3 regions of the Rothia sp. LK2588 genome follow, and region 1 is predicted to be linked to each of the others. Evidence: riboswitches for the same ligand, from Rfam matches in the RefSeq annotation. Region 1 holds a riboswitch; each other region holds the start of a gene.

Evidence for each region. A riboswitch is a leader RNA that binds a small molecule or an ion and turns the genes downstream of it on or off. The one in region 1 is predicted to bind S-adenosylmethionine.
Region 2: it holds a riboswitch for S-adenosylmethionine, as region 1 does, so the genes downstream of both, VVR12_RS08170 (ABC transporter ATP-binding protein) here and VVR12_RS10005 (plasmid stabilization protein) in region 1, are expected to answer to the same signal.
Region 3: it holds a riboswitch for S-adenosylmethionine, as region 1 does, so the genes downstream of both, VVR12_RS09275 (O-acetylhomoserine aminocarboxypropyltransferase/cysteine synthase family protein) here and VVR12_RS10005 (plasmid stabilization protein) in region 1, are expected to answer to the same signal.

Annotation. Positions count from the first base shown of each region.
Region 1 is NZ_JAYWLS010000004.1:299,811-310,164, reverse strand. Features, by position in the region: gene VVR12_RS10025 (MFS transporter) at 1-689, shown strand, start outside; gene VVR12_RS10020 (DUF808 domain-containing protein) at 733-1,674, shown strand; gene VVR12_RS10015 (SNF2-related protein) at 1,858-5,529, opposite strand; gene VVR12_RS10010 (hypothetical protein) at 5,606-6,391, opposite strand; SAM riboswitch class IV at 6,592-6,734, shown strand; gene VVR12_RS10005 (plasmid stabilization protein) at 6,965-7,402, shown strand; gene VVR12_RS10000 (SDR family NAD(P)-dependent oxidoreductase) at 7,399-8,178, opposite strand; gene VVR12_RS09995 (DUF6350 family protein) at 8,211-9,980, shown strand; gene VVR12_RS09990 (hypothetical protein) at 10,005-10,354, opposite strand, start outside.
Region 2 is NZ_JAYWLS010000003.1:234,887-245,240, forward strand. Features, by position in the region: gene VVR12_RS08135 (DUF1206 domain-containing protein) at 35-856, shown strand; gene VVR12_RS08140 (trimeric intracellular cation channel family protein) at 1,694-2,464, opposite strand; gene VVR12_RS08145 (glucose-1-phosphate adenylyltransferase family protein) at 2,494-3,708, opposite strand; gene VVR12_RS08150 (hypothetical protein) at 3,849-4,064, shown strand; gene VVR12_RS08155 (AMP-binding protein) at 4,141-6,258, opposite strand; gene VVR12_RS08160 (ABC transporter permease) at 6,308-7,204, opposite strand; gene VVR12_RS08165 (aliphatic sulfonate ABC transporter substrate-binding protein) at 7,204-8,247, opposite strand; gene VVR12_RS08170 (ABC transporter ATP-binding protein) at 8,274-9,074, opposite strand; SAM riboswitch class I at 9,081-9,179, opposite strand; gene VVR12_RS08175 (DUF559 domain-containing protein) at 9,380-10,288, shown strand.
Region 3 is NZ_JAYWLS010000004.1:122,761-133,114, forward strand. Features, by position in the region: gene VVR12_RS09235 (GNAT family N-acetyltransferase) at 1-39, shown strand, start outside; gene VVR12_RS09240 (glycine--tRNA ligase) at 126-1,508, opposite strand; gene VVR12_RS09245 (RNA-binding S4 domain-containing protein) at 1,683-1,910, shown strand; gene VVR12_RS09250 (tripartite tricarboxylate transporter permease) at 1,917-3,416, opposite strand; gene VVR12_RS09255 (tripartite tricarboxylate transporter TctB family protein) at 3,417-3,980, opposite strand; gene VVR12_RS09260 (tripartite tricarboxylate transporter substrate binding protein) at 3,977-5,017, opposite strand; gene VVR12_RS09265 (alpha/beta hydrolase) at 5,109-5,786, opposite strand; gene VVR12_RS09270 (homoserine O-acetyltransferase) at 5,869-7,053, opposite strand; gene VVR12_RS09275 (O-acetylhomoserine aminocarboxypropyltransferase/cysteine synthase family protein) at 7,098-8,453, opposite strand; SAM riboswitch class IV at 8,563-8,676, opposite strand; gene VVR12_RS09280 (S9 family peptidase) at 8,975-10,354, shown strand, end outside.

The DNA of each region.
Region 1 (10,354 bases):
TCATCGGCATGGTCTTCGCCCAGTCCAAACCGCTCATCCCCGCGCTGGCGGTCACCGCGTTCGGCGGCGGCACCGCGGCCTCGGGCGTGCTGCTCTCCGCCACCGCCGCAGGTTCATTCCTCGGGGTGACCTTCTCGGGGTGGCTGAGCAGGGTGCAACGCCAGGGGCGATTTCTCACCCTCTCCTACGTAGCCTGGGGCGCGGGCCTTGCCCTGTTCGGGCTGGTCGCACTCAGCCTCGACGGACGTTCGCCCTCCGACTCGCTCACCGAAAACCTGCCCGCGATCGCGGCCGGTTGCGCGGGGCTGGCGTTCTCCGGCTGGGCCGACGCGCTCGGGTCGGTTTACCGCTCCTCGATCATCCAGACGGTCGTACCCGACCGCATGCTCGGACGCATGAATGGGTTGTTCATCGTCACCGTCGTCGGCGGGCCCAACCTGGGCGCCGGTGTGATCGGCTTCGGCGCCGAACTCATGGGCCCGGCACTTACCGCGGTGGTTGGCGGGCTGGTCTGCATGGTCGCGATCGGCGTGTTTACCGCCTGCGTTCCCGCGTTGTGGCGGTACGTCTTCGAACCGCTCCCCGAGACCTCAGCCATTCCCTATCCCGAGCACAACCCGGACTCACCGGCTACCGGCGTGATCACCGTCGTCCCGCCACGACAAGATGAGAAACCGGATGTACCGTAAAATTTGAACGAATCCTAACTTTCACTCAACACAAGGAGTACCCATGGCAGGTGGCCTGGCCGCCCTACTCGATGACGTTGCCGCCCTGGCAAAGCTTGCCTCCGCAAGCCTTGACGATGTGGGCGCCGCCGCAGGACGCGCGTCCGCAAAAGCCGCCGGCGTGGTGGTGGACGACGCCGCGGTGACCCCCCAATACGTGGAAGGCGTAGACCCCAAGCGTGAGTTCCCCATGATCCGTAAGATCGCTATGGGCTCGCTGGTCAACAAGGCCATCATCCTGGTCTTCGCGCTTCTGCTCAGCCAGTTCATCCCCTGGTTGCTGACCCCGTTGCTGATGCTCGGTGGTGCCTACCTCTGCTTCGAGGGCGCCGAAAAGGTGATCGAGATGATCAAGCCGCACGAGGAGTCTGCACACGAGGAACCCGCCGCGGCGCAGGGTGAAGACGCCGAAAAGAAGGTTGTGAAGTCTGCAATCCGCACCGACTTCATCCTGTCCGCCGAGATCATGGTGATCGCGCTGAACGAGGTGGCCTCCGAACCGCTGCTCAACCGCGCTCTGATCCTGATTGTGGTCGGTATCGCGATCACCCTCGGTGTGTACGGCGCGGTGGCGCTGCTGGTGAAGATGGACGACTTCGGCCTCTTCCTGACCCGCAAGGGAAAGGGCTCGGCCACCCAGGCCTTCGGACGCGGTCTGGTGAAGGCCATGCCCAAGGTGATGGCTGTGATCTCCTTCGTGGGCATGCTGGCCATGCTCTGGGTGGGCGGTCACATCTTGCTCGACGGCATGCACAAGCTGGGCTTCCATACCCCCTACGAGTTCGTGCACCACATCGAACACGCGGTCCACGAAGCGATCCACGGCGGCATCGGCTCCGTGCTGGCCTGGTTCACCAACACCGGCCTCTCGCTGGTCTTCGGCCTGATCGTCGGCTCGATTATCGCCCTGGTGATGCACTTCCTGCCGATCGGCAAGAAGCACTAAGGCTCCGGACGCCGGTTCTATCCCGGACCCGGACATTACCGACCCGCTGGCCCGGTGAGCGAGGGCTCCGTCCGAAGCGCCGAGGCTGAGGCCGTCCACGGCCGAATCCTCAGCGCGAGGGGGCACTCCCGAGCGGCCGGGCCAGCGAACCGGCAACGTCCGGTCAAGCGGGTCGGCGGCATCCTACTCGGCCTCCGTCAGCAAGTCCCGTACCTGCTCCGCGGTGAGCTGCGACGAGAAGAACTGCCCCTCGTCCACCACCGCGTCGAAGAGCTGGGCCTTCGACTCCTTCAAGTCCATGACCTTCTCCTCGATCGTGCCCGCCGAGACCAGCCGGTAGACCATCACGTTCCTGCGCTGGCCGATGCGGTGCACGCGATCCACCGCCTGCTGCTCGGCCGCCGGGTTCCACCACGGGTCCATGATGAAGCAGTAATCCGCCGAGGTGAGGTTCAACCCGAATCCGCCGGCCTTGAGCGAGATCAGAAACACCGGGGCGGTACCCTCCTCAAAGGCCGCCAGCACCGAGGGACGGTCGCGGGTGGAGCCGTCCAGGTAGAGGTAGGGGATACCCAGGGTCTCCAGGCGGGCGGCGATCTTCTTCAGGTACGAGGTGAACTGCGAGAAAATCAGCGAGCGGTGCCCGTCGGCGATAATCTCCGGCAGGTTCTCTTGCAAGTAATCCAACTTCGCCGACTCCAGGCTGCCGTAGCGTTCCTCGTCGATCAGCGAGGCGTCCAGGGCCATCCGCCGCAGGGTCGTCAGGGACTGGAACACGGTAAAGCGGTTTTTATCCATGTCTTCCAGCAGGCCCAATACCTTCTTGCGCTCGCGCTGCAGCGCGGTGTCGTAGGCGCGGCGGTGCCCGGCCGAGAGCGGCACGTCCACCCGCACGTCGTTCTTCTCAGGCAGGTCGGCGGCCACGAGATCCTTCGTGCGCCGCTTCATCAGCGGACGAATGCGGCGGCGCAGGCGCGGCAGGGCCTGTTTGTCTTCACCCGACTCGATGGGGTTGGCATACAGGTCCTTGAACTGCCGCGCGCTGGGGAACAACCCTGGTGCCACAATCGAAAACATCGACCAGAGCTCCATAAGGTTGTTCTCCATGGGGGTACCCGTAACCGCCACCTTGAACCGGGCGGGCAGATCGCGGGCGGCCCGGTGTGCCTTGGTCTTGGCGTTCTTCACGAACTGGGCCTCGTCCAAGATCAGACCCGAGAAGGCCCGCTCGGCGCCGAGGGCCGCGTAGGCCTCTTCTTCGCGCCGAAACAGCGCGTACGAGGTGAGTAGCACGTCAGCCTCGGGGGCGGCGTCCGCCAGCGAACGCGCCGACTTCGCCTCCGAGGCGTAGCGCGCCTCGACCTTCAGCGAGGGCGCGAACTTCGTTAGCTCCCGCTCCCAGTTGGGCACCACGGACGTCGGGGCCACCACTAAGAACGGCGGGAAGGTCTCACCGGGTTTAGCGTTTTCGACCCACCGTGCCCGGGCATAGGCGAACATCGCGATGGTCTGCACGGTCTTGCCCAGACCCATGTCGTCGGCCAGCACCCCGCCGAGGCTGTGGTCATAGAGAAAGCTCAGCCACTGAAAACCCTCGAGCTGATAGGGGCGTAACTCGGCGTGAAGCTCCTCCGGGACCTCGGCCACCGCCGTGTTCTCGATGTTCAACAGCGCGGTGACCTGCTGCTCCCAGGCGTCCACGGTCTCCACGGAGGCCGCGAGCTCCTCCAGCTCCTCCCACATGCCGGCCTGGTGGCGGGAGATCTGCAGGGGAGTCTTCTTGTCTTGCAGACCGGTGGCCTCCCGGAGCAACTCCTGCAGCTTCATAAACTCCGGACGGTCTAGCGCGAAGTAGCTTCCGTCGCCCAGCAACAGGTGTGACTTACCGGCGTTGAGGGCCTCGAAAATTTTTGCGAACGGCACATACCATTCGCCGGCCTTGATCGCGATCCCCAGCCCAAACCAGTCGCGGTCCCCGGTGGACTCCACCGACACCGTGATCTCGGGGGCCTCTTCCAATTCTTTGAACTCGGGCACCGGGCCGTGCGTATCGACCCGCACCCCGTCGATGGCTTCGTAGCGGGGCAGGGTGTCTTCCACCAGCGTCCGCGTGGCCCAGCCCTCGGTGCGGTGACGGGTAAAGGGCACCACCGGGCGCACCGCCTTGACCTGCTTGAGCACGCGATACTCGAACTTGGTATCGCGGGTCTCGGCGTGGTCTTCGCCGGGGTATCCCAGCGCGGGCAACGAGGCGCGCTCGCCGTCGGGGTTCAGCGGGTCGGTCGGGTACTCCCAGTGCCAGCTAGTGGCCGCCGAATGCGGTTCGTTCTCGTCGAACTGAACGCTCAACACCAGCTCGGGGGTGGCCACCTGCGGCAGCGTGGGCCCGGCCTCGTCGGTGTGGAGCGTGAGCGTTCGCGCCAACCGCGGGTAGAACTCGCGCAGGAAGGGTTCACGGTCGGCGGCGGGCACCTCGATCGAGCCGGTGCTCGCCAGCGATTCGGCCATCGGGTCCAGCGGGTCGGCCAGGGGCACAAAGAGCAGGTCGCAATCGGACGGCAACCAGTCCGGACGCGCCCCGCCCCGCCCGGTAGCGTCTTCGGCGCGGTCATCACCCAGGGCCGCGGCGCGGGTGGCCGACCATTTTGCGGTCTGTGCCGCACCCACGTACTCGGCTTGCGCGCGCCCGCCCAACGCCAGAAATCCGGAGCGCGGGTCACCCAGCTTGTGGCAGTTCGCCGTCTCGATGCTGAAGTCATCCCAGCTGAGAATCGGGGTGAGTGCCAGGCGGTCGGCGTCGGTGAGGCCGCGCTCGGCGATCTCTTCCACCCGCACCTGCACGCCGGTGGCCGGGGCCATCGCGGCGGTGACCTGTTGGCCGTCGATGAGGAAGGGCAGGTCGATCTCCTGCGCCCGCGCCAAAACCTGCCAAAGCAACGAGGAGTTCACCGCGCTCAGCGAGACCCAATCGCGGTGCGAGGTGTAGGCCGACTGCCACGGCCGCACCACCGAATAGAACTCGGCGAACCAGCGTTCGTGTTCGGGGTAGACGCTGTGTTTCAGGTGGCCACGGATGAGGTCGCGTTGAAAGTCTTCCCAGCTCAACCCGCCTTTGATCCAGGTTCCGCGCGCACCCAGCATCATCGGCCGGGCCTGCACCTGCACCTGCGGCAAACCGGCGGAGGACTGGCCGATGGCGTACTTGCTGCCCACATGCAACCGCAGATCGAGCGCGCCGGAGACCCGTTGGGCGGAGTCGTCACCGAATTCTGGGCGCGCCGCGAGCACGTGTGAGAGCCGCCTGCGCCACTCGGGCAGGCGGGCGCCTGGTTGAGTCTCTGTGTCGGTGCCGGAGGTGTTGTCTGCCAGTTTCGAGGCGGCATAGACGCCGAAGTCGGCCAGCTTGTTCTGCAGGTCCTCGGGGAGGGCATCTAACCCGCCGGTCTTCTCGCGCATGGACTCGCCCATGCGGGGAGTGGGGTCGGCGACCGAAGACCGCCACGTATCTGAGGAGGCGGTGAGCGCCTTGCGGACCTTCGTGGCCCGATCGATCGCGGTGAGCATGAGCGCCACCGCGTGCTTACAGTCGGTGCGCACGGGGCAGGTGCACTGGGCAGAGAAAACCAGCGAACCCGCGGTCTTCTGCGCAGGAAAACGAACGGTGACCGAGTAAGGAGCCACCGCGGAACCGTTGACCTCGCCGGTCAACGTGCGGGTATCGGGGTCGAAGGTGTAGCGAGCCACGTTGCCAGCACGCATGTATTTCTGGCCGCGCGAATAGGCGGCGTGGCCCACCTGCCGAATAATCTCGGCGGCGGTCACGGGGATGTCTGGAAATGCCGACGAACTAGCCACGGACGTCCTCTTCCGTAGACGAAACGTTAACTTAACCAGCGTACCCGAGAGGCGCTACGGCGGGCGGGGTAACGGGTTAGTTCAGTCGCTGTAAGTTGTCCAAGGTGAGGGATTCGATGACGTGCCCGGCTTCGTCCATGAGGCTCACGCCCTGGGGGTCGAGCGCGCGGAACCAGGTGCTGACCAGGTATTGCCCGTGCTGGGCGAGGCTGACCAAGATGAGATCGCCGTTATACATGCCGCGCAGGGTGACCACGCCAGACTTATGGTCGACCGTGGTCGGGCGTAGATCGAAGCGACCCTGTTTGGTGGGGTAGTAGCTGTTGAGCGCGTTGGCACACTCGGTCGTGTTGTTGGAAAACTTCTCGAGCAGATCCTCGGCCGCCTGGGCGCTGTCCGTGCGTACCACGCTGTTGTACCCGGTGATCTGGTTGATGCCGGCCTGACCGAGGTTGATGCGGCGGCGCTTGCCGTCTTCGAAGGTGAAGGGCGCGTTCGGCGTGGAAATGAGGCCCAGCGCCACCTCCTCGTAGGCACCACACTGCTGATTGACCTGCTCGGCCAGGGTGGGGTCGGGGGAGGCCTCCGCTTCGAGGGTGGCGGCGGTTCTACCCGGGGACGTCGCCCAGCCGTCGGCGGTGAAATCTTGCACTGAAGGATCCGCCATGAGATAAGCAAACGGTTCAGTGGAACGGATCTGTTGCTGGCTAGGTAGAACCTCGGTGAGATCGGTGCTGTGGGGTGAAGTGTTGGCCTGATCGGTCTCTGCCGTGGTGGTCTGGTTGCCACACGCGGCCACACTGAGCCCGAGGGCAGTGACAGCGCAGGTAGCGATGATTTTGCGTATTCCTATGCGCGACAATCTGGCCCCCTCCATGAGTGATGTCTCTAATTGAAACACAGTCTGCCCATGTCAGACGGGGAATGTTGGCGCGGAACTTAAGGTGACATAATGTAAGAATTTCACCCGAAATGGGGGCAAGGATTTGCCGTAGATCACATTAAAAAAATTTTGAGACGCCACTTTTCAACGTGGCACACGTGCGCTAATCTGGGAATCAGCTTCAAGAGATTCAACTGTCAAGCTCCGACTTGGTTGAACGCCAACCCCATGTTCACGGGTGGCTCGGATGACGAAGCGGTCTGTATTCGCGTTGCTAACGCGTTTCGTTACCAACGCAGGCTGGTACAGACAAGAGCACTTCGAAAGGAATGCGCGCACGCGCACGGTCGCCATGACTACACCGGCTCGCCCCCACGAAAATATCCAGCGTCGTATCTCTGATGCCTCAGTTCCGGTTCGTGGAGGTTTCTCCGCGATCAGCATTCACGATTACTCTCGGATCTCTCACGAGCGGTCGGAGTTTCTGAACTTCCTCCTTACGCCTAACCCCGATGGCATTCCCGCAGCACAGCATGGAGTGCTTAAAGCCGCATGAATCCCAGCGCCGGACTCCTTCTGGATTCAGACGTTCTTGCAGAGATACGCAAGGCAGAGCCCGATCGCAAGGTCATAGCTTTTCTGCGCCGCCGCTCCTATAAGGTGCTCTATATTTCGGTGCTCAGCCTTGGGGAACTCAAGGGACTCTACCCATACCCCTCCACCGAGCGGTGGCTGGGGGAGTTGCTCGCGCGCTTCGGCGCCCACGTTCTCGAGATCACCCCGGAGATCTCCCTGCAATGGGCCGGTCGCCATGCCGAACGCGGCCTGCACGCGGTGGGCTCTGAGACCACCGCCCCGGTGGCCACCGCAGCCCTCGAGGGGCTCATCTCGGCCACCGCGATCATCCACGATCTCGAGATCATCTCCGCCAAAGCGGAGGTCTACCGGAGCTGGGGCGTGGCGGCCACCAACCCGTTCCTCGACGACTAGTAGTCGCGCGTGCTCTGAATCGCCCGCGCGCTCACCTTGCTGGGCAAGATCCGCGAGAGCGCAACCAGCACCTTGTAGGGTGCCGAGGGAACGCAGACGGCGCGTCCATCGTTGTTGGCCGCGATCGCGTCTGCGACCACCTTCTCGGGGCTCAGCCAGAAGAACCGCGGCAGGTTGGGCTCGCTCTGGCCCATGTTCTGATGGAAATCCGACCGGGTCAACCCGGGGCAGACCGCCGTGATGAGCAGGCCGTCTTTGCTGTATTGCGCGTTGGCCGACTGACTTAACGACACCAAGAAGCGCTTGACCGCCGAGTAGGTACCCCCGGGGGTGAACGCGGCCACCGAAGCCACGTTGATAATCTTGCCGCGGCGGCGCGGTAGCATCGTCTCGATCGCGGTGTGCATCAGCTGCAACGGTACGCGCGCCAAGATATCTACCTGATGCAGGTGTTTCTGCGTGGTGGCCTGATGGAACGACGACCCCAAACCGAAACCGGCGTTATTGATCAGAACCTCCACCGGTGCGTCCTGCGAACGCAAGCGCTCGACCACCTTCTGAACGTCCTCCTGCCGACCGAGGTCGGCCAGCAGAATCTCGGCCTGCACACCATAGCGGGAACGCACCTCGTCGGCCACGGCGGCCAGGGCCTGCTCGCGGCGAGCGGTGAGCACCAGGGAGTAGCCCTCGCTGGCGTATGCGCGGGCGAATTCCGCTCCGATACCCGACGATGCGCCGGTGATCAGTACGTACGAATTGCTGAGCTGGTTCGACATGTTCACCAGTCTATGTGACAAGATAAAAGGCGATGAAAACCACCACCAAAAACCCAGCGTCCCGCCCCGCCATGCGGGGGCTTCCCATGCCCCTGTGGATGCAGGGGGCCCTTGAGTTAGCGCTTGCCGCGGCCTTCTCGTTAGTGGCGGTGGCGGTGCTTCTGCTGGCGGTCTGGGGAGCCAACGGCTTCGACAACCGCGACGCGTTTTCGGTGGTCACGCTTTCGGGGCAGATTTGGCAGCTGATCCACGGTGTGCCGTTGCATTTGCAGATTCCCAACCACGGTCAGTTCGCCGCGATCTCCGGCACGATGAGTCTGATCCCTCTGGGGCTGACGCTCATCCCGCTGGGGTTGTGCTTCCGCTCGGGTCGTCGGCTGGCACAGGCCTCCTACGAAGGGCAGTTCTGGGTGCCCACCCTTGCTGGGGCGCTGGCCTACAGCGTGTTCTCGGTGCTGGTCAGCCTCCTGCTCCCGGGTGTCTACAGCATCACGAACCCCGTTTTGGCGGCCATCATTCCGCTGTGGGTGGTGTTGCTCGGTGTGATCGGCGGAGGCTGGTACGAATCGCGCTCGCTGGCGCGCATGATCGGTGTGGACGCTGCAACGTGGGTGGCAGGGTTCAGCCAGTACTCGCGCTGGGCGGGCTCCTACGCCTGGGCGGTGATCCGTTCGGCAGTGGTGGCGTTCGTGGCCTTGATCGGTCTGGGCGCACTGTTGGCCGCGGTCTCGATCTTTGTGCACTGGGGCAATATCGTGGCCCTGTTCCAACAACTTCATGCCGGGGCTATCGGCGATACCGCCGTGACCCTGTTGCAACTGGGGTACATTCCTAACCTCGTGGTGTGGGCCATGGCACTGAGCACCGGCGCGGGATTCTCGTTCGGCGAGGGCACCTCGGCGAACCTGGGTGGCACCAACTTGGGGATGCTCCCCTCGCTGCCGGTTCTGGGGGCTATCCCGCACCTGGCGGCCCCGTGGTCGCTGTTGCTGTTGTTGGCGCCGGTACTGGCCGGCATGCTGGCCGGTTGGTGGTTCTTCCGGGCCGGCGAGAACCACTTCGACGACTGGGTTTCGTTGAAGCTGAAGTTCCGTCCGCTTTCCTGGCTGTTGTCCACTCTTGGTCTGGCCGTTCTCATCGGCTTGCTCACCGGCCTGTTCACTGCCGCGCTGGGTTGGTTCGCCCACGGCTCCCTGGGTCTGGGCCGCTTCACCGACATCGGCCCGCACCCGCTGTTCTTCGCGCTGATGACGGCCGCGACGGTTGCCCTGGGTGTGGTGCTCGGATCGGCCTTGGCGCCCTTGCTGGAGAAGAACGATAGCGACGAGTTGGAACGCTTCGCTGAGAGCTCGCGCGGATCGCGCCGGGCGGAAAAGAAGCAGCGTCGCGCCGAGGCGAAGGCCGCCCGCCGCACCGGCCGGCGGAAAACCGGTGAACGTGCCGAGGAGGTCTTCGTGCCCGAGGAGGACGAACCGTCCGCCGAGCGAGACCTCGCAAATCAGGATGCTTCTGGTCAGGCCGTTGCCGTCAAGGGCGGTGCCGCGCGCAACGTCCCGGCACAGACCGCGGCAGAAGACACCGCACCCGGCTCCGCCAAGGTCATCCCGCTGGGTATTCCTGCAGAACCGGCCCCCGCAGAGCCGCAACCCACAGAGCCGCAACCCACAGCGCAGAACCGAGACCAGGATGCTCCCGCGGCGTCGGAGAGTGCTGAACCGGTTCGCGAGGACGACCCCGTGAAGCCGAAACTCAGCCGCGGGCGCGTGATCAAACGTCCTAAGTCGCGGCGTCCGCGCGACTAAGCGCTCAGGCGGGCAACCGGTGGATTATTTGCCCAGCAGGGTGCCCAGCATCGAATCTTCCAGCTGTTTCTGGCACTGAGCCTGCCGGGAGATCGTCAATGCCGAATTGGTGCACCGCGCGTACTCGTTGGTCTGCTCGATGAAAATCAACTGCACCACGGCGCTGAATGCCATGAAGAAGCAACTAACCAGCAACAGCGCGGTCAGGGTGAAATCCGCCGCGGTGGCGCGAATCTTGGCCATCTTGACCAGCGCCACGATCCCGCAGACGATGGCGATCAACAGAAACACCAGCGCGGCCGCGATAAACCAACCCGCATAGCTGAGCAGAAGGAAGCCCACCAGGGCCGCCGCCATGAAACCGCGATTAAATA
Region 2 (10,354 bases), on a different contig from region 1:
GCTAGGCGGGGTGTGCCGGGCCAGAATAGTTTTTATGCAAAGTAATACTGGCCTACATTTGAAGAATTCTGCCGATCGTCACGCACGTAAGGCGGCCGATCACCCCGCACTGACCTGGGCGGCCCGCATCGGTTTCGTGGTGACCGGCTTACTACACATCATGATCGGGTGGATCGCGCTGAAAGTCGCCACCGGGTCTGGCGGGGGAGAGGCCTCTAACTCGGGTGCGATGGCGCAGATCGCTTCGACACCGGGTGGACAGGTGCTGCTGTGGGTCATGACGGTGGGCCTGGTTGGCCTGGGCCTGTGGCATCTCTGCGGGTTGTTCGTCTCTGAGGAAACGAAGGACAAGGCGAAGAACGTTATTTTGGGCATCGTCTACCTCTCGCTCTCGATCTCAACCTTTAAGTTCGCCAGCGGAGGTTCGAGCTCCGACGGGCAGAAGGCCACCTCGGTGACCGCCAAGGTCATGCAGATGCCCGGCGGTGTGATCCTCTTGACGATTGCCGGCCTGATCATCATCGGTGTGGGCGCGTATAACGTGTACGCCGGTGTCACCAAACGATTCGAAGAAAAACTGCGTGCCGGAAGCACCGGCGGCAAGGTCGGTTCGGCGATCATCCTCTCGGGCATGGCCGGGTACATCGCCCGCGGTTTGGCGTTCGCGGTGCTGGGCATCATGGTCATCTGGGCCGGGTTCAGCACCGACCCGCAGAAGGCCTCGGGTCTGGACTCCGCCTTGCGCACGATCGGCCAGCAGCCCTTCGGAGCTGTGCTGTTGATTGTGGTCGCCCTGGGCTTTGTGCTCTATGGCGTGTTTTCTATTGCCCGCGCGAAGTACACCAGCGAGGCTTAGGATTCGTTTCGGGTGATTCGCGAGTTCCCGATTTGTGGACGCTGGTGCGCGAGGGGCCGTGTCCCTTTCGAGGGGCCGTCCTACATGCGGCCTTTCGAAGGTGAAGCGGCCTTTCGACGCAAGGAGAGGTGGGGTAGCGGCGATGAAGCGGCCCCTCTGCGATCAAACCGCCCCTCGGCGATGAAGATTAAAAAGAAGGATCCGCGCCTATCCCCCGATGGGCGCGGATCCTTATAGATCAATCAGATCAGCAACTTCCCCAAGTTGCATGACTCGTCTTTCAGCGACACCGTTACTTCCCCAAGTGCGGGCGTCTCACGAGGATCGATTGATGATGAGCGTGTTCCCTTCCCCAAGGGAACGTTTCGAACGGGCCGGAATTCAAAGATGCTCTGGGTTTAACCCCACGAGCGGAACCCGTAAGAAACACGACGCTCTTCCTTACGTATTGGCAAGGAAAGTCAATCTTTCTGGTTGACGCTTATAACTATACCGCCATAACGGTTCAAATGATAACCAGTAGAGTCCCTCAAAAAATCTGAGAAATTTCTGTGTGCATAACTCAAGCGGCGGTCATTGTGGCTCTGTCTTGCGGTTACACAATAATTATTGTGAAGCTGAATACCGCGTGTGTGCAAAAATTTTACTTTACTTTGAAACGGTAAGTAGCCCCAACTATTTAGGGGACATCGCCGCTAAACCCCATGTCAGAGCTTTTGTTGAACAAACCTTAAACGATACTTGGAAAATTTTTTGTACCATTCAGCGCAAAACACCCGCCACATAAAATGAATATATATACAAACGACAGTGAATATATGAAGTGTCTATAAAACCTCAGGTGCGGTCGTCCTTCAGCATCTCGGGGGTGAGAATTTGAAGATTCTCGGTCAATGGCTGACCCGGTTCCCAGCTGGAGTTATCGTTCGATTTCGTCACTCGATCGCGGATCTTCGAACACAGCCGCGGGCGCGGAACCTTCAGGGTGATTGGTGCCGGTAGTTGCCAATTGCGCACCCGAGCCAGAATGCCGAGCACCATGCACGATGCAATGGAGACGGCCATCGCCACATTGGGCATGCGAAAGACGCCGGTGATGATAACGGTCTCGATCGCGCCCACAATCGCCACGGTTCCATAGAGCGAGCTGCCGCCCAGAATCGAGGGGATGCGGTTGACCATGACGTCGCGGATCATGCCGCCACCCACCGCGGTGATCACACCCATGCCGATGGAGGGCAACCAATGCAGACCCAGGCTCAGCGATTTGATGGTGCCGGTGGCTACCCAACACCCCATGCCGATGAAGTCCACGATCATGAGCATCCAGCTCGCCCAGCGCGTCCCGAGATCGATTGTGTAGGCCAGCAGTGCCGCTACCAGCGCGCCCGCCCAATAGGCCGAGTCTGTCAGCGCCACCGGCAGCCCCGAATTCAACAGGATGTCGCGGATCATGCCGCCGCCCATGCCGGTGATTACGGAGAGCAAGACGAATCCGAGCAGATCGAAACGGAAGGCGCGCGCGACCGCGCCGCCGAGCAAACCGTTGGTCACGATAGCAGCGACGTCTACGATGCGGAACACGAGGTCGGGGTCGAGAATCTCCATAGCCCCTTTATCGTAATGGTTAGCCGGGTTTAATGCCCGGTCGTCTGGTCTTCGCCTTCAGCATTAGGTCCGCGATCCTTCGGTTCCAGCACGGTAATGTTCCCGGGCCCGGGCTTGGTGGCGCCGACTTTGCGGGCGGGGATCTCTGCGGCGATATCGGCAATCACCGATTCCAGGTCAGCCCCGGCCGGAACGGTCGTGTCACCTAAGATGACCGAGCGGTAGACGCGGGCGCCTTTTTCAACGGTCACGCCCGGCCCGATGACCGAGTGCTCGACGGTGCCGTTGATCTGCGAACCGTACGAGATGATCGACTCGCTGACCTGCGCGTCTGCGCCGAAGCGGGCGGGGGAGTAGGTCTCGTGATGCGCGATGACCGGCCAGCCGGGGCGGTCTAGGTCAAGTCCCTTGCCCTCGATGAGCTCCATGTGAGCCTGGTAGAAAGAGTCGAGGGTTCCGATGTCTCGCCAGTAGTCGCGGTGGCGGTATTCGTGAACAGTTCCGGTATTAACCAGGTGCGGGACGATGGTCTCGCCGTAGTCGCCCAGCGAGTTGCCGAGCGCGTCGTCCTCGTCTTCGTGGTTCTTGAACTCCTCGATCATCTCGTCGGCGGCGCGGCGTAGCGCGGCGACGTTGAAGACGAAAACTTCGGTGGCCACGAGTTTGCCCTTCGGGGTTTCGGGCTTGTAGTCGTAGGCGGTCACCCGTTGGTCGTCGTCGACCTGCACCATGCCGTAGCGCGATGGGTCTTCGCTGATCTCTGTGGTGACCACGGTCAGATCGGAACCGAGCCGGTTGTGCTGGTCGATGACCGGACGCAGGTCCAGCTGGTAGAGGTGGTCAGCGGAGAGTACCACCACGTTCTGGGCGCCGAAGGCTTCGAGGATCGGGATCTGCTGATAGAGCGCATGGCCGTTGCCGGAGGCGAAACCCTCCTCCACGCGTCCTTCGGCGGGCGGCAGAATGCGCAGGCCGTGGCGGGTGCCGTCGAGGTCCCACGGACGCCCGCTGGCGAGGTGCTGGTTAAGCGTGAAGGGGCGGTACTGCTCCACGATCCAGACGTCGCGTAGCTGCGAGTGCGCCAGGTTTGAGAGCACCACGTCGATGATGTGGTAACTGCCGCCGAAAGAGACCGAGGGCTTGGAGCGCGCGTCGGTCAGCGGCGCGAGGCGAGACCCTTTGCCGCCGGCGAGGACGAGGGCGACGGTGGGCGGTTGCGCGGTAGTGGGAAATGGATCTGACATGGCTACCTCTCGAAGGGATGAGTGTTGAGTCTGAGTGTAATGGGTGTTTATTAAGGATTTTTCATATTCCAGAGGCGCGCAAAGGGGGTTTTGCGCGGGGGAACTTCCCTTAGATGCTAAGTATACGTATAATTATAGCCATGGGATTTTTTACACGTACCTTTTTGCCTCCGAAGCTCTACCGCGCACTGAACCCGTGGCAGAGCGCTAAGTACTCCGCGCGACGCCACTACCTGCCGCGTCCCGTGCAGAAGGCGCTCCACATCAGCGCCGCCGTGCGTAACCCCTTCGGTTACGCCAAGCGCCGCGCCTCTTACTCGCTCTCCGAGCGGATCCGCCGGACGATCTGGAAGTAAAACCACCAGAGTTCAGCAATAGCCCGTAGAAGTTTCGCAATCGGTTCTAGCCACATGCGAGCTTCGCGGGCTATTTTCATGCCGTCACCCGATCCGCCAGCACCCGCTCGATCGCAGCCAGCGCCTCCTCGTTCTGCAACGAGGAGCGGTCGCCCAGCGGCTTGCCCTGGTAGAGCTGGCTCAACAACCGGCGGGTGATCTTGCCCGAACGGGTCTTCGGGATGTCCGCCACCGCGACCACGTCCTTGGGCTTGGCGATCGGGCCGATCTCCGCCCGCACGTGATCGCACAGCGCGGCGTGCAGCTGCTCGGTGGTGAGCTCGCGGCCGGCGTCCGAGAGGGTCACGAAAGCCACCGCCTGGTGACCGGTCAGTTCGTCCTCAACTGGGCAGACGCCCGCCTCCTGGACGGCTGCATGAGAGACCAGCGCTGACTCGATCTCAATCGTCGAGAGTCGGTGGCCCGAAATATTAATGACGTCGTCCACGCGGCCCAGGATGAACACGTCACCCTCCTCGTCGACCTTCGCACCGTCGCCGGCCAGGAACCAGCCGCGCTCGCCAAAGTGCCGCCAATAGGAATCCAGGTAGCGCCGCGGGTTGCCCCACACGGTGCGCGCCATCGAGGGGCCGATCTTATCCACCACGATGAGGCCCTGCTCACCGGGTGCGACCGTCTCACCGTGCTCGTTCACCACGCGGGTCGAGACGCCGGGCACCGACCGCGTCGCGCAACCGGGCTTGACGGCGGTGTGCGGTGCGCCCTCGGGGAACGTGCCGGGTGCCGCGAACTGCGGGTCGTGTGGCCGCGGCGAGCAGACCGTCGAACCGGTCTCCGACTGCCACCAGGTATCGACGAAACTGGCCGTGCCGCCGCCCACGTGCGTCCGCAACCAGCGCCACGCCTCGGGGTTGATCGACTCGCCCACCGAACCCAGCAGGCGCACCGACGAGAAGTCGAACTTGCCCGGTTCGGGGCCGTTCGGGAAGGCACCCATCAGCGACCGGATCAGCGTGGGCGCGGTGTAGTAGTTGGTCACGCCGTAGCGCTCAATCACCTCGAAATGGCGCTCAAAGGTGGGGGTGTTCGGGGTGCCCTCAAAAATCACCTCGCTCACGCCGTTGACCAGCGGGCCGTAAATCTCGTAGGTGTGCGCGGTGACCCAGGCGAGGTCGGCGGTGCACCAGTGCACGGTCGAGGCAACCTTCGCGGGGTCGTTAACGGTGCTCAACTCGTCAGGGCGCCGCACACCGGTTTCGTCGCACACGTCGGGTAACAGGTCGAAGAGCAGCGCGTGGGTGTACGCCGTCTGCACCAGGTACCCGCCCATGGTGTGCACCAGGCCTTTTGGCTTCCCCGTGGTACCCGAGGTGTAGATGATGAAGAGCGGGTCTTCGGCGTCGTGCAGGGGAGCTTCGTGGGTGTCGGGGACGTCGGCGATCAGTTCGTGGTACCAGACGTCTCGGCCGGAGGTCCACGGGACCTGGGCGCGGGCGGCGTCGTTGCCGGTGGTACGGTCGACCACGATCACGTGTTCGATGTTGTTCTCCCCGGAGCAGGCGTCGTCAGCATTGACCTTCACGGGCACGACCATGCCGCGCCGGTTCTGGCCGTCGGTGGTGATGAGTACCTTCGCGCCGGTGTCTTCAACACGGAATTTCAGCGCCTCGGCCGAGAAACCGCCGAAGACCAGCGAGTGAATCGCGCCGATGCGGGCGCAGGCCAAAGTGAAGATGACGGTCTCGGGGATGACCGGCAGGTAGATCACCACGCGGTCACCCTTCTGCACGCCCAGCTTCTCCAGGCCGTGCGCGGCCCGGGCCACGCGGCGCTGCAACTCGGCGTAGGTGAGCTGCTCGCGATCCCCGGGCTCACCCTCGAAGTAGAGCGCGACCTTATCGCCGTTGCCGTTCTCCACGTGGCGGTCCACGCAGTTATAGGCGACATTGAGCGTGCCGCCGACGAACCAGGTGATCTCGGGGACGCTGTACTGCGGCGCGCCGTTATTATCCACGCCGGTGCGCCGCGGCTTGACGAAGCGGTGGGTGTTTTCTTCCTCCCACAGCTCGCCCCAGGTGATGCGCGCCTTGGCCTGCTCCGCCCAGAACCTCACGCGCGCCTGATCGGATTCCAGTGCCGGGTTCGGGGTCGGGTTGAACGGGTCGGAAGAGGTGAAGTTCGCAGGACGCGCCACGGGGTCTCCCATCGGTTGCTGACGTAGGGGTGTCTAGTTTGGTGGTTAATTAGTTGCTGGGGAAACGATGCTTGACCCAGTCCTCAAAGAGGCCGACGAGAGCGTCGGTGATTTTACCCAGAATGGCCAGCAGGACGATCGCCAGCAAAAGTCGGTCGGTGCGTCCGTTGTTCTGCGAGTCGGTCAGCAAGAAGCCCAGACCCATGGACGCGCCCAATAATTCAGCCGCGACCAGGAACAACCACGCCTGGGCCAGTGCCAAGCGCAGACCGGACACCACGACAGGCAGAACAGCCGGGAGCTGGACTGTGCGGAAGAGGTTCACCCCGCGGATTCCGAAGGAACGGGCGGCTTCAACTAACTTGGGGTCGACGTGAGTTAGAGCGGCAGAAACGGTGGTGTAGACCGGGAAGAAAGCACCGATCGCCACCAGCGTCACCTTCGAGTCTTCACCGATACCGATCCATAGAAGCAGTAGAGGGACCCACGCCAGAGATGGGACGGCTCGAATCGCGCCGATAGTAGGCCCGATGAGGATCTTAGCCCTGGGAGACAGGCCAGTTAGGGCACCTAGTACCAGACCGAGCACCGCGCCGATCAGAAAGCCAAGCACCACACGCTGCGTTGAGATAGCAACGTGCAATCCCAGCTCGCCGCGTCCCCACAGATCGGCTCCGGCTGCGACCACCTTGGACGGCGCCGGCAACTGAACCGAGGTGAAGACGCCGGTCGAGCTCAGGTACTGCCAGAGCAGGAGCAACGCGATGGGCAAAATAGCACCTAGCAGGCCGATGCCCCGGAAACCCCGCCCGGGGCGGTTCTCACGCGACGGTCGCTGATCCGGGGCAGGACACACACCTTGGCTCGGTGGGGAATCCGCGGCTGGAGTGTTCCCTCCGTAGTTATAAGTTTCTTGGGTGGGAGTCGCAGAAGTAGAAACTGACATTACTTGCTGACCTCCTCAGCGGCGCGTGCTGGGTCAGCCTGTTCGGCGAATTTAGGTTCGACAATAGAATCCAGGGCCTTATCGATGTCTGTCTGGGCGGGGACGTCACCGGACTCCACCAGGATCGGGCCAACACCCTCAAGTACTTTGACCTGCTTTTCACCGGGAACCGGATCGATATCGAGGTTGGACCGTTCCCAGACCACCTCGGCGGTCTCACGATTGATACCGGCCTTGTCCTTAAAGATTGAGATAGCTTCTTCGCGATGATCGTGAGCCCACTGGCGAGCATATTCGTAGACGTCAACCACGGTTTGGGCGGACTCTGGGTCGGACTCGATGAACGACTCGGTTGCGTTCAAGAAACCGTAAGTATTGAAGTCTAGGTTGCGGTAGATCAGCTTGTCACCAGACTCCACTTCGGCGGCTGCCATGATCGGGTCCAGGCCACTCCACGCGTCCACCTGACCGTTATCAAGAGCGCTACGACCATCCGCGTGCTGCAGGTTCTGGATTGTCACCGAGTTCTTATCAACGCCCTCGGCCTGGAAAGCCTGCAACAACAAGAAATAGGGGTCAGTGCCTTTGGTGACAGCCACCGACTTACCCTCGAGGTCCTTCAACGAAGTAATAGTTGAATCACCGGTAGTGACGATAGCCGACCACTCCGGTTGCGAGTACAAGTCGATCACCTTGATGGGGGAACCATTGGAGCGGGCCAACAGAGCCGCAGAACCGGCAGTGGATCCCACGTCTAAGTTGCCCGAGCGTAGAGCCTCATTGGCTTTGTTGGAACCGGCCGAGTTAACCCATTCGACTTCTTTACCCTCGTCCTTCAACGCGGCCTCCAACCAACCCTTCTCCTTGATAATCAACGAGAGGGGGTTGTACGTTGCGTAGTCAATGGTGACCGTTGAATCGGCCTGGGAAGCAGGTGCTACGGATCCGTTGCCGGTTCCTTCACCGGTAACGCAACCGGTCAAAAGCAAAGAAAGAGCAGAGACGCTAGCAAGGGAAGCGGCAAAACGAGTATTCAGAGACATCATAAAAATCCTTCAAAGGCTGTGTGTTAGTGAGTGTCGACACCGAGTTCTGCCAGCAACTGATGACGAAGTTGGGTAAGGCGAGTGTCGGAACGTTCGCGGGGGCGACCTCCAGGAACCTCGACCACTTCAGTGATGGCTGCGGGAGTATTTTCGTCGGCCTTGCCCAGCACGATGATGCGGTCGGAGAGATAGAGGGCCTCGTCTACATCGTGAGTGACCAGCAAGATTGTGGTGGGGTCTTGATAATGGACATCCAACAAGAGGTCTTGCATATTGATTCGGGTCAGTGCGTCCAATGCGCCAAAGGGTTCGTCCAGAAGAAGGACGCCGGGAGCGCGGGCTAGAGCGCGGGCCAGCGAGGCACGCTGTGCCATACCACCAGAGATCTCGCGCGGGCGGTGATCTTTGTACGCAGCGAGACCCACCAGTTCGAGCAGTTTCCCGATGGTCTCCTGCCCCTCAACCTGAGCGGTGCCACGGGGTAGGCCGAGCGCGACGTTTTTCTCCACGGTGCGCCAGGGCAACAGGCGAGGTTCCTGAAAACCAATGGCGACTCGGTCATCCAAACCGGTCACGATATCACCGTCAATGCGCACGGAACCTGCCGTGGCGCGTCCCAGGCCGGCAGCCGCGCGAAGCAAAGTGGACTTGCCGCAACCGGAGGAACCGATGATCGACACGATCTCACCGGGCTCAACGGTAAACGTCACGTTCTCGAGGATGGTGGACTGACCGTGACGAGACGGAAAAGACTTACTTACCTGGTCGAAGCTAATGCTGCAGGCCTGGGTCCGCAGGGTATGGGTAAGCGGGGGTGCACTCATGTAATCACTCCATCGTCACTGGCGTTAGCACCACTGCTTTAGCTGCATAAAGCAAGGTTGCTGCGACGTCGTAGAGCCAGGTCTCTCGGTCGCTCTGGATGGTTTAGTCAGTTATTTAAAGTAGTCGCGGGCTGATTGCGGACCCAAGATTGTGACGCAGATGAACTTTCTTTGCTGAGTGTGACGATGCATTAATGCCGTGACTTCTTCGGTGCCGTGGGGTGAGCACTCGTATCACCGTCATTTATGCCCATCATGTGTCCACAAGCTTTTCCCGCCGAAGCGTCACCCGCACACTGATTTTCATGAACTCAGCCATCGTCCAGAAGGTCCGCACCCGCCGGGAACTAGAACAGGCAGGCCTCGCCCCCTCTACAATCACCAGGCGCCATCAGATCGGGTTGCTGACGAAGGTGCGCCCCGGGGTATTTGCCGATACCGAAGACTGGTCGGGGTGGAACCGCGAAGAACGCTGTTGGGCGCACCACGTGGCCGCGGTGAAGTCGGTGCGGGGCGCGGTGCTCAGCCACGAATCGGCCGCGCTCTGGCACGGAGCGCCCCTGCTCACGCGGCCCCGGCACGTGCACCTGAGCGTTCCCGGGTGTTACAGCCATTCGCGCGCTCGCATCGTCCTCCACAGCGGGCGACGAGCGATCTGTGCGCGCGCCACCTCGTACCACGGCCTGCGGATTACCGATCCGATCCAAACCGTGATCGACTGTGCGCGCATTCTGCCTGTGACCGAGGCCCTCTGCATCGCTGACTTCATGCTGTCGCAGGGGTTCTGCACGGTGCAGGAGCTCCGCGACGCCCTGGAGCGCGTCACCGGCCGCGGCTGCCGCACCTGCCGCGCGGTGGCCGAGGTCATGAGCCCCTTCGCGGAGTCACCCGCCGCAACGCTGGCGCGATGGACGATGCACGAACTCGGCTTGGCGCCGCCCGCCGAACAGAAGGACGTCTGGTGCAACGGCCACCGGTACCGCCCCGACTTTCTCTGGGAGGGTGCCCGGGTCATCCTCGAGGTGGATGGCGAGCAAACTTACTCCGGCTCTCGCGGGGAACCGATAGGGAGGCGTCACGCCGAACACCGCCGGCAACGGGATTTAGAGGCGGCCGGGTGGCGGGTGATCCGCGTGCGCTGGCGGGACGTCCAGGGGTATCCGGAGATACTCCGCACGATCTTGGAGCGGGCGGGCGTGCCGCGGTGCAGGTAACCGACCGTCATAAAACTGCACACAGTTCACAAGCCGAAACATACTAGCCAGCCTCGAAAACGAGGC
Region 3 (10,354 bases), 180 kb from region 1:
GCCATGCACACGGCGAAGATCCCGAAGGTGACGTTGTAACCCATCACTCTCGGGTCTCGCCTGCGCATAAAGAAGCGGCGGTCTCCCCTGCCGGGGAGACCGCCGCTGAATTGTCTACTGACGAGCTAGCGAACCAGTTTGCCTGCCAGGTACGAGGTGACCTGGTCCAGGCTCACACGCTCCTGAGCCATGGTGTCGCGTTCGCGGATCGTGACCGACTGATCTTCGAGGGTGTCGAAGTCGACGGTGATGCAGAACGGGGTGCCGATCTCGTCTTGACGGCGGTAGCGGCGACCGATAGCACCGGAGGTGTCGTAGTCGATGTTCCAGTTCTTGCGTAGTTCATTCGCCAGCTTCTCGGCGGTCGGAGTCAGCTCCGCCTTCTTCGACAGCGGCAGCACGGCGGCCTTGACCGGGGCCAGGCGCGGGTCGAGCTTGAGCACGGTGCGCTTGTCGACGCCGCCCTTGGTATTGGGTGCTTCATCTTCGACGTAGGCGTCGACCAAGAAAGCCATCATCGAGCGGGTCAGGCCGAAGGAGGGTTCGATGACGTAGGGAACGTAGCGTTCACCGGATGCCTGGTCGAAGTACTCGAGTTTGGTGTTGGAGTGTTCGTTGTGCACACCGAGATCGTAGTTGGTTCGGTTGGCCACGCCCATCAGCTCGCCCCAGGGGTTGCCCTGGAAGCCGAAGTTGTATTCGAGGTCGATGGTGCCGTCGGAGTAGTGCGCGCGGTCTTCTGCCGGCACGTCGAACTTACGCATGTTGTCGGGATTGATACCGAGGTCAACAAACCAGTTCCAGCAGTCCTCGACCCACTGGTCGAAGTGCTGCTGCGCCTCGGAGGGGTGCACGAAGTATTCGATCTCCATCTGCTCGAACTCGCGGGTGCGGAAGATGAAGTTACCGGGGGTGATCTCGTTGCGGAAGGCCTTACCGATCTGGCCGATACCGAACGGAGGCTTCTGGCGGGAGGCGGTGACCACGTTGTTGAAGTTCACGAAGATGCCCTGAGCGGTCTCGGGGCGCAGGAAGTGCAGGCCCTCTTCGTTATCGACCGGGCCAAGGAAAGTCTTCATCAGACCGGAGAAGTTCTGCGGTTCGGTCCACTGGCCTTTGGTGCCGCACTTGGGGCAGTTGATGTCTGCCATGCCGTTCTCCGGCTCTTTACCGTGCTTCTCTTCGTAGGCCTCGATGAGGTGGTCCTGGCGCAGGCGGGTGTGACACGAGAGGCATTCCACCAGCGGGTCGGTGAAGGTCGCCACGTGGCCCGAGGCCTCCCAGACCTGCTTGGGCAGGATGACCGAGGAGTCGAGGCCGACCATGTCCATGCGGGAGCGCACGAAGGTCTGCCACCACTGCTGGCGGATATTTTCTTTTAGTTCGGCACCGAGCGGGCCGTAGTCCCACGCGGAGCGGGTACCACCGTAGATTTCACCCGCCTGGAACACGAAGCCGCGGCGCTTGGCCAGGGTGATGACGTTGTCGAGTGTGGACTTAGCTGCCATGGTGTCTCCTCATTGCCCCGCCGCTGGATGCGACGTGCTGGGGTTTGGTGTTCGTTAGCGCGCGCACCCATCACACGGGGTGCGTCTCACCAGATTACCGTAACCGCACGCCGCGTCGTTATCCCGGGCAGTGCGCCGTATCGCGGGTGCGGGGCAGCCCACTAGACTGAGAGCATGAGTGAAGTTGAAGAAGTGTTTATTCGCGACGAGTCCATCCGACTGGGCCAATTCCTGAAACTGGCGAATATGGTCGAGAACGGGGTGCACGCCCGCGAGGTCATCCAGGACGGCCTGGTGCAGGTCAACGGAGAGATAGAAGAAGCCCGGGGCAAACAATTGCACCCGGGCGATGAAGTCACCTTCGACGGCGTCAGCCTCAAAGTAGCGACCGACGCCGTCTAGGGACGGTTAGACGTTGTTGCGCTCCTTGAACCGCTTGATCACGGTGGCCAGGAGCACCAGCGCCATCAGCGTGTAGATGGTCAAGGTGATCGGGCCCGCGATCAACACGGAGGCGTCGCCGTCTGCGGCAGTCAGCGCATCACGGACGCTGGTTTCGGCCAGCGGCCCCAGCACCATGCCGATGATCAGCGGGGCCAGCGGGTAGTCGTTCATTCTCATCAAGAATCCGATCACGCCGATGGCCAACACGATCAGCAGGTCGAAGATCGAGTTAGAAACCGCGTAAATACCCAGGCCGCAGAAGACGGTGATCCCCGCGTAGAGGTAGTGGTGCGGGATCAGCAACAGTTTCGCCCAGACCATGGCGAAGGGCAGGTTCACGGCCAGCAGCACCACCATGGCGATGAAGAAGCTGGCCAGCAGCGCCCAGACGAGTTCCGGAGCGCGCTCGAAGAGCAGCGGGCCGGGTTGCAGACCGTACTGACGGAACGCCCCGAGCATGATCGCTGCGGTAGCCGAGATCGGCAACCCCAGAGCCAACAACGCGCCCATGGCCATGCCCGTGGTCGCGTTACCAGCCGCTTCCGGGGCGGCCAGGCCGCGGATCGCACCCGTTCCGAAGCGCGGGGTGGCGCGGCGGGCGTCCAGCTTGCGCTCGGCGCCGTAGGCCAGGAAGGTCGGGATGTCGGCGCCACCGGCGGGAATCGCGCCGAAGGGCAAACCGATCAGGGTGCCGCGTAACCAGGCCGGTGCGGCCTCTTTAATCTCAGCTCGGGAGAGCCAGGGGCGCCCCTGCGGGCGAATCATCCGCCCGGATTGGTGATGACGCGCGATCGCGGCCTGATGAATCACCTCGCCCAGCGCCAGCACCGCCACGGTCACCGTCACCAGTGAGATCCCGTCGAAGAGGTGGGTCGAACCCATCGTGAAGCGGGGCACGCCCGTGACCGCATCGATACCGATCACCGCGATACCCAGGCCAAACAACAGGGATAGCAGTCCCTTAATCGCCGAGTCGGTGACCACAGAAGAAGTAGCGACGAAAGCGAACAGCGCCAGAGCGAAATACTCGGCAGGGCCGAAGTTGGTCGAGAACTCGGCCAACAGCGGAGCGAAGAACACCACCACGATGGACGAGATGAACCCGCCGATGAACGCGCCAATGGCGGCCACCGCGAGCGCCTGCGCGGCGCGTCCTGATTTCGCCATGCGGTGCCCCTCATAGGTGGAGGCGATCGCCGAGGCCTGCCCCGGGGTGTTCATGAGGATGCCCATGGTCGAATCCCCGAAGAGACCGCCGAAGTAGACGCCCGAGAACATGATGAACGCGGCAGTCGGGTCCAGTGCGAAGGTCACCGGCAGGAGCAGGGCCACGGCCATTGACGAGCCGAGCCCGGGTATCACGCCCACGGCCGTGCCAAGCAGACAGCCCAGTAGCACCCAGAAGAGGTTCGAGAGCGTCAGCGCGTGGCTGAAACCTTCCATGAGAAGCTGCAGCGATTCCATTTAGAATCCCCCTCCCAGAATGCCCGAGGGCAGCGAGAGCCCCAAGACCATGTCGAAGACGATGTACGCGAACGAGCTCACCGTCAACCCGATGACCAACGTCAAGACGGGGCGGTGTGCGCCGAAGCCGCGGGCGACCAGCCAGAACAGCAGGCCGGCGGCGATCACCCAGCCGAGGAATTTCAGGGACAGCGTAAAGAAGAGAAATCCGCCGATGGTCCAGCCCAGCGAGGCCACGTCGATGCGATGCGTGGGCTGGGCCGCGCCGATCATGATCGGGGCGGTGTATTCGGAGACCTGTTCTTCGACCTGCTCCCGGTTGATCTTTTGAACGTGGGCGCGGCGGAAGATGTCTGCGATATCGAGGGCGGAGAAGATCACCAAACCGGCTGTGATGATCGCCGGGAAGAACCGCGGGCCGGGGAAGGCGGCTGAGTCAGGAACCTCCATGGCGGCAATCCCCCAGCCCAGATATGCGGCGAAGGCGAGCATGACGGCGGGCATCAAAAGCTCACGCCAAATCACGACTTTCTGATGATGAACGGGAATATTCGGTGCGCTCACAGTCCCAGCTCCTCGTTGAGTTTCGCGATCCGGTCGTGTTCGTCTTTCAAGAATTGTTGCAGGTCATCACCCATGATGAGGTTCTCGTTCCAGTGGTAGCGGGAGATGGCTTCGTCCCACTCCGGGGTGTTGACGGTGTCGCGGACGATTGATTCCAGTTGCGATTTTTCCTCGGCGCTGATGCCACCGGGAGCCGCAATCAACCGCCAGTTCGTGAGCGTGACGTCCACACCCTGTTCAACGGTGGTGGGGATGTCCACGCCTTCGGGGCGTTCTTTGGAGACCAGTGCCAGCGCGCGCAGGCGACCGGCTTCAATCTGGTCGATGGTGTCGGGGTAACCGCTGGCGGAGACCTGTGCGGTGCCGTTGAGTAACGCCGCCGTGGCTTCGCCGCCGCCGTCGGAGCTGACGTAAATCATGTCGTCGGGGCTGATGCCGTTGGCGATGGCCATTTCGGCGGTCACCAGCCGGTCGAAGGAGCCGCCGCCGGTCCAGGGCACCTTCGAGGGATCTTTCTTCCAGGCGGCCATCAGATCGTCGAGGGTCTTATAGGGTGAGTTCGCCGGCACCACGATGACGTCCATCTCTTCGACGGTGACGGCCAGGGGCGTGACGTCCTCATAGGTGACCTCGCTGTCGTACTGGATGGACGCCGCAAGCTGGCCGGTTCCGCCCACCATCAGGTTCTGCGGTTGGCCGGAGAGGTTGCCGAGGTTGTTCAGCGCGATGGTGCCTCCGGCGCCGGGCATGTTGATGACCTGGATGTTATTGACGATGGAGTGAGCCCGCTGGGCCTGCTGCATTTCTCGCGCGACGGTATCCCACCCACCGCCGGCGGCCGCCGGGGCGACGATGGTCAGCGACGAGGTCAGGCTGGTGCCCTCGTCCGCCGCTCGCACTGATCCGACCGTGGCGGTTCCGATCGCTGCTACCGCGACGAGTGCGCCAAGGGTTTTGAGTATTTTCGATTGGGGTTTTGAGATACGTATCCCCTGAGTTTCTGGGGACATCGTGTGCAGTGAATTGTGATCTGGCACGGGTATTGTCCTCTGATGTGTATGAACGGTGAGGTGTGAGACAGCCTACCCATGCCAGTATTCCCTGTCACATTTTTCTCGTCATATGACGTTATTGCTGGTGCACCCGAGTCAGGAACTCCGCCACGTCCCGCATCTCCTCGGCGTTGATCGAGTGTTGCAGACCGGGGTAAACCTTGGTCTCCGCCTGGGCGTGGGAGGGCAACCAGCGCTCGGTAAATTCCACGAGGGACTCCGTGATGATCGGATCGGCGTCGCCGCGGCCGTAAAAGACCGGCAACTGCGCCTGCGCCAATTCGTCATCGCGGAAGTAGTCTGAGTCATCGGGCACGGCATACCCGGAAAGACCCACGATGGCGCTGGGCAGGGAGGGGGTGCGGCGGGCCAGACTGGTGGCCATCGCCATGCCCTGCGAGAAACCGAGCAGGGTGACGGAACGGTAGGTGTCTGCCACCGAAGAGAGAAATTCCTCGAGATAATCGGTGGCCAAGCGAATAGCGTGAAACTCCGTATTCAGTGAGCGATCCAGGGGATACCACTGGTAACCGAAGGCCGCACCGGGGATCGCCGCGCTGCTGGCCGTGGCCGGGAGCGTGGCGCCGACCGGTTGCGGGGCGCGCATCGCGGCATAGGTGAAGCCCTTGGCGGGCAGATAGGGAACCAGACCGAGCAGGTCGCGCTCGTTGGAACCGTAACCGTGCAGCATCAACACCAGGTGGCTGTCTTCCCGTTCCTCAGGGCGGTTGGCATATTCAACGAGGTGTTCCATGGCGCTCCTTAAATCCGGTGATAGTGCCTTAAAACTACAACATAAGCCCGGAGGCTATGCACCTCACAAGTATCCGCCCCGCTCACTCGTCCAGTGCCGCCACCGCCGCCTGTAGCACCGCCTTGACCTGTCCCGATTCGATCAAGAACCCGTCGTGCCCCGAGGGCGAGTTGATCAGGATGGCCTCGGTCGGATCGGGCAGGGCGGCGGCCAACACCACAGACTCCGAGGGGTAGAACAACCGGTCGGAATCCACCGCGGCGATCGTCCAGCGACACTGCGAGTGCGCCATCGCCTGCCGCAGGCTCCCCCGGCCGCGGGTCACGTCGTGGCTGCGTAAAATCCCGTTGATCACCAGATAGCTGTTGGCGTCGAAGCGGTCGGTGATTTTGCGCGCGTGGTGGTCGAGGTAAGACTCGACCTTAAACCGGCCCCGCTCCCCTCGCGTCATCGGGCAGGTCAGCGGGCTCTCGAGGTCTTGCGCCTCGCGTCCAAAGCGATGGTGCAGCTCCGCCGCAGAACGGTAGGTGGTGTGCGCGATGCGGCGTGCCAGCCCCAACCCCTCAGTAGGCGGGCGACCGTCGTAGTAGTCACCCCCGGCGAAGTTCGGATCCATCGTGATCGCGTAGTCCTGCGCCTGCGCCCAGGCCAGTTGGTCTGCGGTGGCAGACGGGCCGGAGGCGATGACCGCGCAGGACGCCACTGCCTCCGGATACATCAACGCCCACTCGAGAGCGCGCATGCCGCCCAGAGAACCACCGACCACCAGCTGAAAACGCTCGATACCCAGCATCTGCGCCAGCTTTTTCTCGGCTACCACGGTGTCGCGCACTGTCAGTCGAGGGAATCGTGACCCCCAGGGGCGACGGTTCGGGTCCACCGAGGAGGGCGCGGGGGACGACGGCCCGGTGGAACCGTAACAACCTCCCAGGATATTCGGGGCCACCACGAAGTAGCGGTCGGTGTCGATCACGCACCCCGGCCCCACGGTGCCTTCCCACCATCCGGGCGCTGCCGCCTGCACCGCGGTGCACAGGTCTGTATCGGGCCCGACCCTGCCCGAGGAGACATGAGTGTCTCCGGTTAAGGCGTGCAGAACCAGCACCGCGTTGGAGGCATCTTCGTTCAACCGTCCCCAGGTTTCGAAGGCGATCGTCACCTCGGGTAGCACCGCACCCGACTCGAGGGGCACCTCACCCACCTGGGCAAAATCCAAGACACCGTCGTCGCGAACGGCCTTCTTCTCAACCAACAGCTGTGCAGACATGAAACTCCTGGAATGGGTTCGGATCGAATACGCGGTGCAGATCGTTAGCGGCCGATGGTGGCGAAGCCGCGGCGCAGATCATCGAGGATGTCATCGATGTGTTCGATACCCACCGACAACCGCACGAAAGCGGGGTTGATGCCGAGGGCCAACAGTTCCTCCTCACTGGCTTGCGAGTGCGTCGTGGAGGCCGGATGTACCGCCAGCGAGCGCACATCACCGATATTGACCAACAAGGAGTGCAGGGTGAGCGCATTGACGAAGGCCTGTGCGATGTCGGCGTCAGCGTCCTTGATCGTGAATCCCAGCACCGCACCGGGGCCGTTGGGGATGTATTTCTGGGCCAGCTCGAAGTACGGGGAGGACGGCAGCCCCGCCCATTGCACCGACTCCACCGCCTCGTGCGCCTCAAGGAATTCGGCGACTCGGCGAGTGTTTTCGATGTGGCGTTCGACCCGCAGCGAGAGGGTCTCCAGGCCGATGGCGATATTGAAGGCGTTGGTCGGCGAGATAGACGACCCCAGGTCGCGTAGCAACGAGACGCGCGCCTTCAGGATGTAGGAGAGGTTGACCCCGAACACTCCCTCCGCGCCGAGATCGCGACCGTAGACCAACCCGTTGTATCCCTCATCGGGAGTATTGAATTGCGGATACTTCTCGGGGTCCCGCGTGTAGTCGAAGGTGCCGGCGTCCACGATCACGCCGCCCACGGAGGTGCCGTGACCGCCCAAGTACTTGGTGGCCGAGTGCACCACCACGTCGGCGCCGAACGCGATGGGGTTCAGTAGGAACGGGGTGGGGATGGTGTTGTCGACGATGAGCGGCACCCCGGCGGCGTGCGCGACGGCGGCAATCGGCTCGATATCGAGCACGTCCCCGCGCGGGTTCGGCAGGGTTTCCCCGAAGAACGCCTTGGTGTTCGGGCGCACCGCGTTCTTCCAGTCGTCGATGTTGCCAGGGTCGTGCACGAAGGTGACCTCGATGCCTAGGTTCTTCAGGGTGTACTTCAGCAGGTTGTACGAGCCTCCGTAGAGCGACGGAGAGGCGACGATGTGATCACCGGCGCCTGCGATGTTGAGGATCGCGAAGGTAGTCGCGGCCTGACCCGAGGCCAGCAACAGGGCACCGACACCGCCTTCGAGGGCAGCGATACGGTTTTCGACGGCCTCCTGAGTGGGGTTATTGATGCGGGTATAAATAGGTCCCAATTCCTTCAAAGCGAAACGTTGCGCCGCCTGCTCGGAGTCGTCAAAAACGAAGGACGTCGTCTGGTAGATTGGCAGGGCCCGGGCACCGGTTGCCGGATCGGGGCTTTGACCGGCGTGGATCTGTTGAGTCTCGAATCGCCAACCCGAGGGGTTCTCGGGGTTCGGGACGGTGGTCTGAGGTTGAGTGTTCATCGTTGCTCCCAGTGAACTCGTTGGGGCCGCATGCCTCACACCTCGGGTGTACCGGAGAGGAGCTTGATGGATGCACTACTTCCAGCAGACGCAAAGGCTGGGGGCATCGGTCCCGCGCTTGCGCAATACTTTTGCATTACGCCTGGTCTTCACCCAGGGCACCCCACCGCGAGTGGAGGGTTGCCGGCCAGCAAGCTGGGGCTTTTCGCTGGCTCTCATGACCTAAAACTCATCTTATCCAGCCCGGTAGAGCGGCGAGCAAGAGATTAAACTTTATTGCGCCGGCGTGAAATTCGCTGTTCATATTTCTTCATCTAGCCTCGGGTGGCCATCGTCACTCCAGGTTTGCATGATGAGCTCGCGTTAGTTTCGTATGAGTAGGCCAAACGTCCTCAGTGCACAACAGGTGTAGCGAAACTACACTAGAGCTGGTGAGTGAAACGCTCAGGTCGAGGTTCAGGCCAGGGTATTGCTCCCGCGCTCGCAGATTTGTCATGACCGTCCATGAAGGAGACTGCCTAATGACCCCCGTTGTTCCTCCTCGCCCCCATTCGATCCCGACTGAGCGTAGCCATCACGGAGATTCCTTTTCAGACCCCTTCGAGTGGCTCCGCGACAAGGAAAACCCGGAGGTCATCGAGTACCTGAAGGCCGAGAACGAATTCACCACGGCTCAGACCGCCGCGCAGGATGAGTTGCGGCAGACCATTTTCGAGGAGATCAAGGGCCGGGTGCAAGAGACGGATCTGTCGGTGCCCACCCGTATCGGCCAGTGGTGGTACTACTCCCGTACGGTCGAGGGTGAACAGTACCCGGTCATGTGCCGCGTGGCCGCCGCCGAAGAGGGCAGCGTTCAGGAACGCTTTACTCCCCCGTTCATCGAGGCCGGGGTGCCGCTCGAGGGTGAGCAGGTGCTCTTGGACTGCAACGAGTTCGCCCGCGACCTCTCCTTCTTCTCGTTGGGCTCCTTTGATCCTTCCCTCGACGGGCAGCGTCTGACCTTCTCGGTAGACGACACCGGCGACGAACGCTACACCCAGTACGTCATGGACCTGCAGACCGGCCAGCTGCTGCCCGACCGCATCGAAGACATTTTCGCCGGGGCCTTCTTCACCCCCGACGCCACCCACATCGTCTACACGGTGGTCGACGATTCCTGGCGCCCCTACGAGATCCGGGTCCACGAGGTCGGCCAGCCCACCGCCGAAAACGATCGAGTGATCTACACCGAACAGGACGCCGCCCTGTGGCTGGAGGCGGCACTGTCGGAGGACCGCACGCACCTGGTGATCACCTCTTACTCCTCGGAGTTCTCAGAGATTCGGCTGTTGCCGGTGGGCCAGTGGTCTGCACCGGCGCAGGTAGTGATCGAGAAGGCTCAGCGGGTGCAGTACGCGGTCGAGCCGCTTTCCATTGGGGACCAACGCTGGGTCGTCATCGTGCACGATCACCAGGCGTTGAACTCCGAGATCGTGCTGGCCCCCTACCCCACCGGTGAGCCCTTTGAGACCTACCGGCAGTCGTGGATCAAGGTCATGCCGCATCGCAGCGAGACCCGTGTTGAGTCCGTCAGCTTCACCGCGACCCACCTGGTGGCCAGCGTCCGGCAAGATACTACGCTGAAGGTCTGCCTCACACCGCTGGAGGGCCTGCGCGGGTTACTGGCCGCTCCGTCCGGTGCGGGTGTGGAGTTCGCCGAACCCCACGGTTTCACCGAGGAGATCTATACCACCGCGGTCACGCACACCAGCATCGATTCCCCGGTAGTGCGGATGAGCTACACCTCGTGGGTCACGCCCCAGCAGGTCTACGATTACTACCCCGATACCGAAGAGCTGGTGTTGCGCCGGGCAACCCCGGTGCTCGGCGGGTACCGACCGGACGACTACACCGCGTACCGC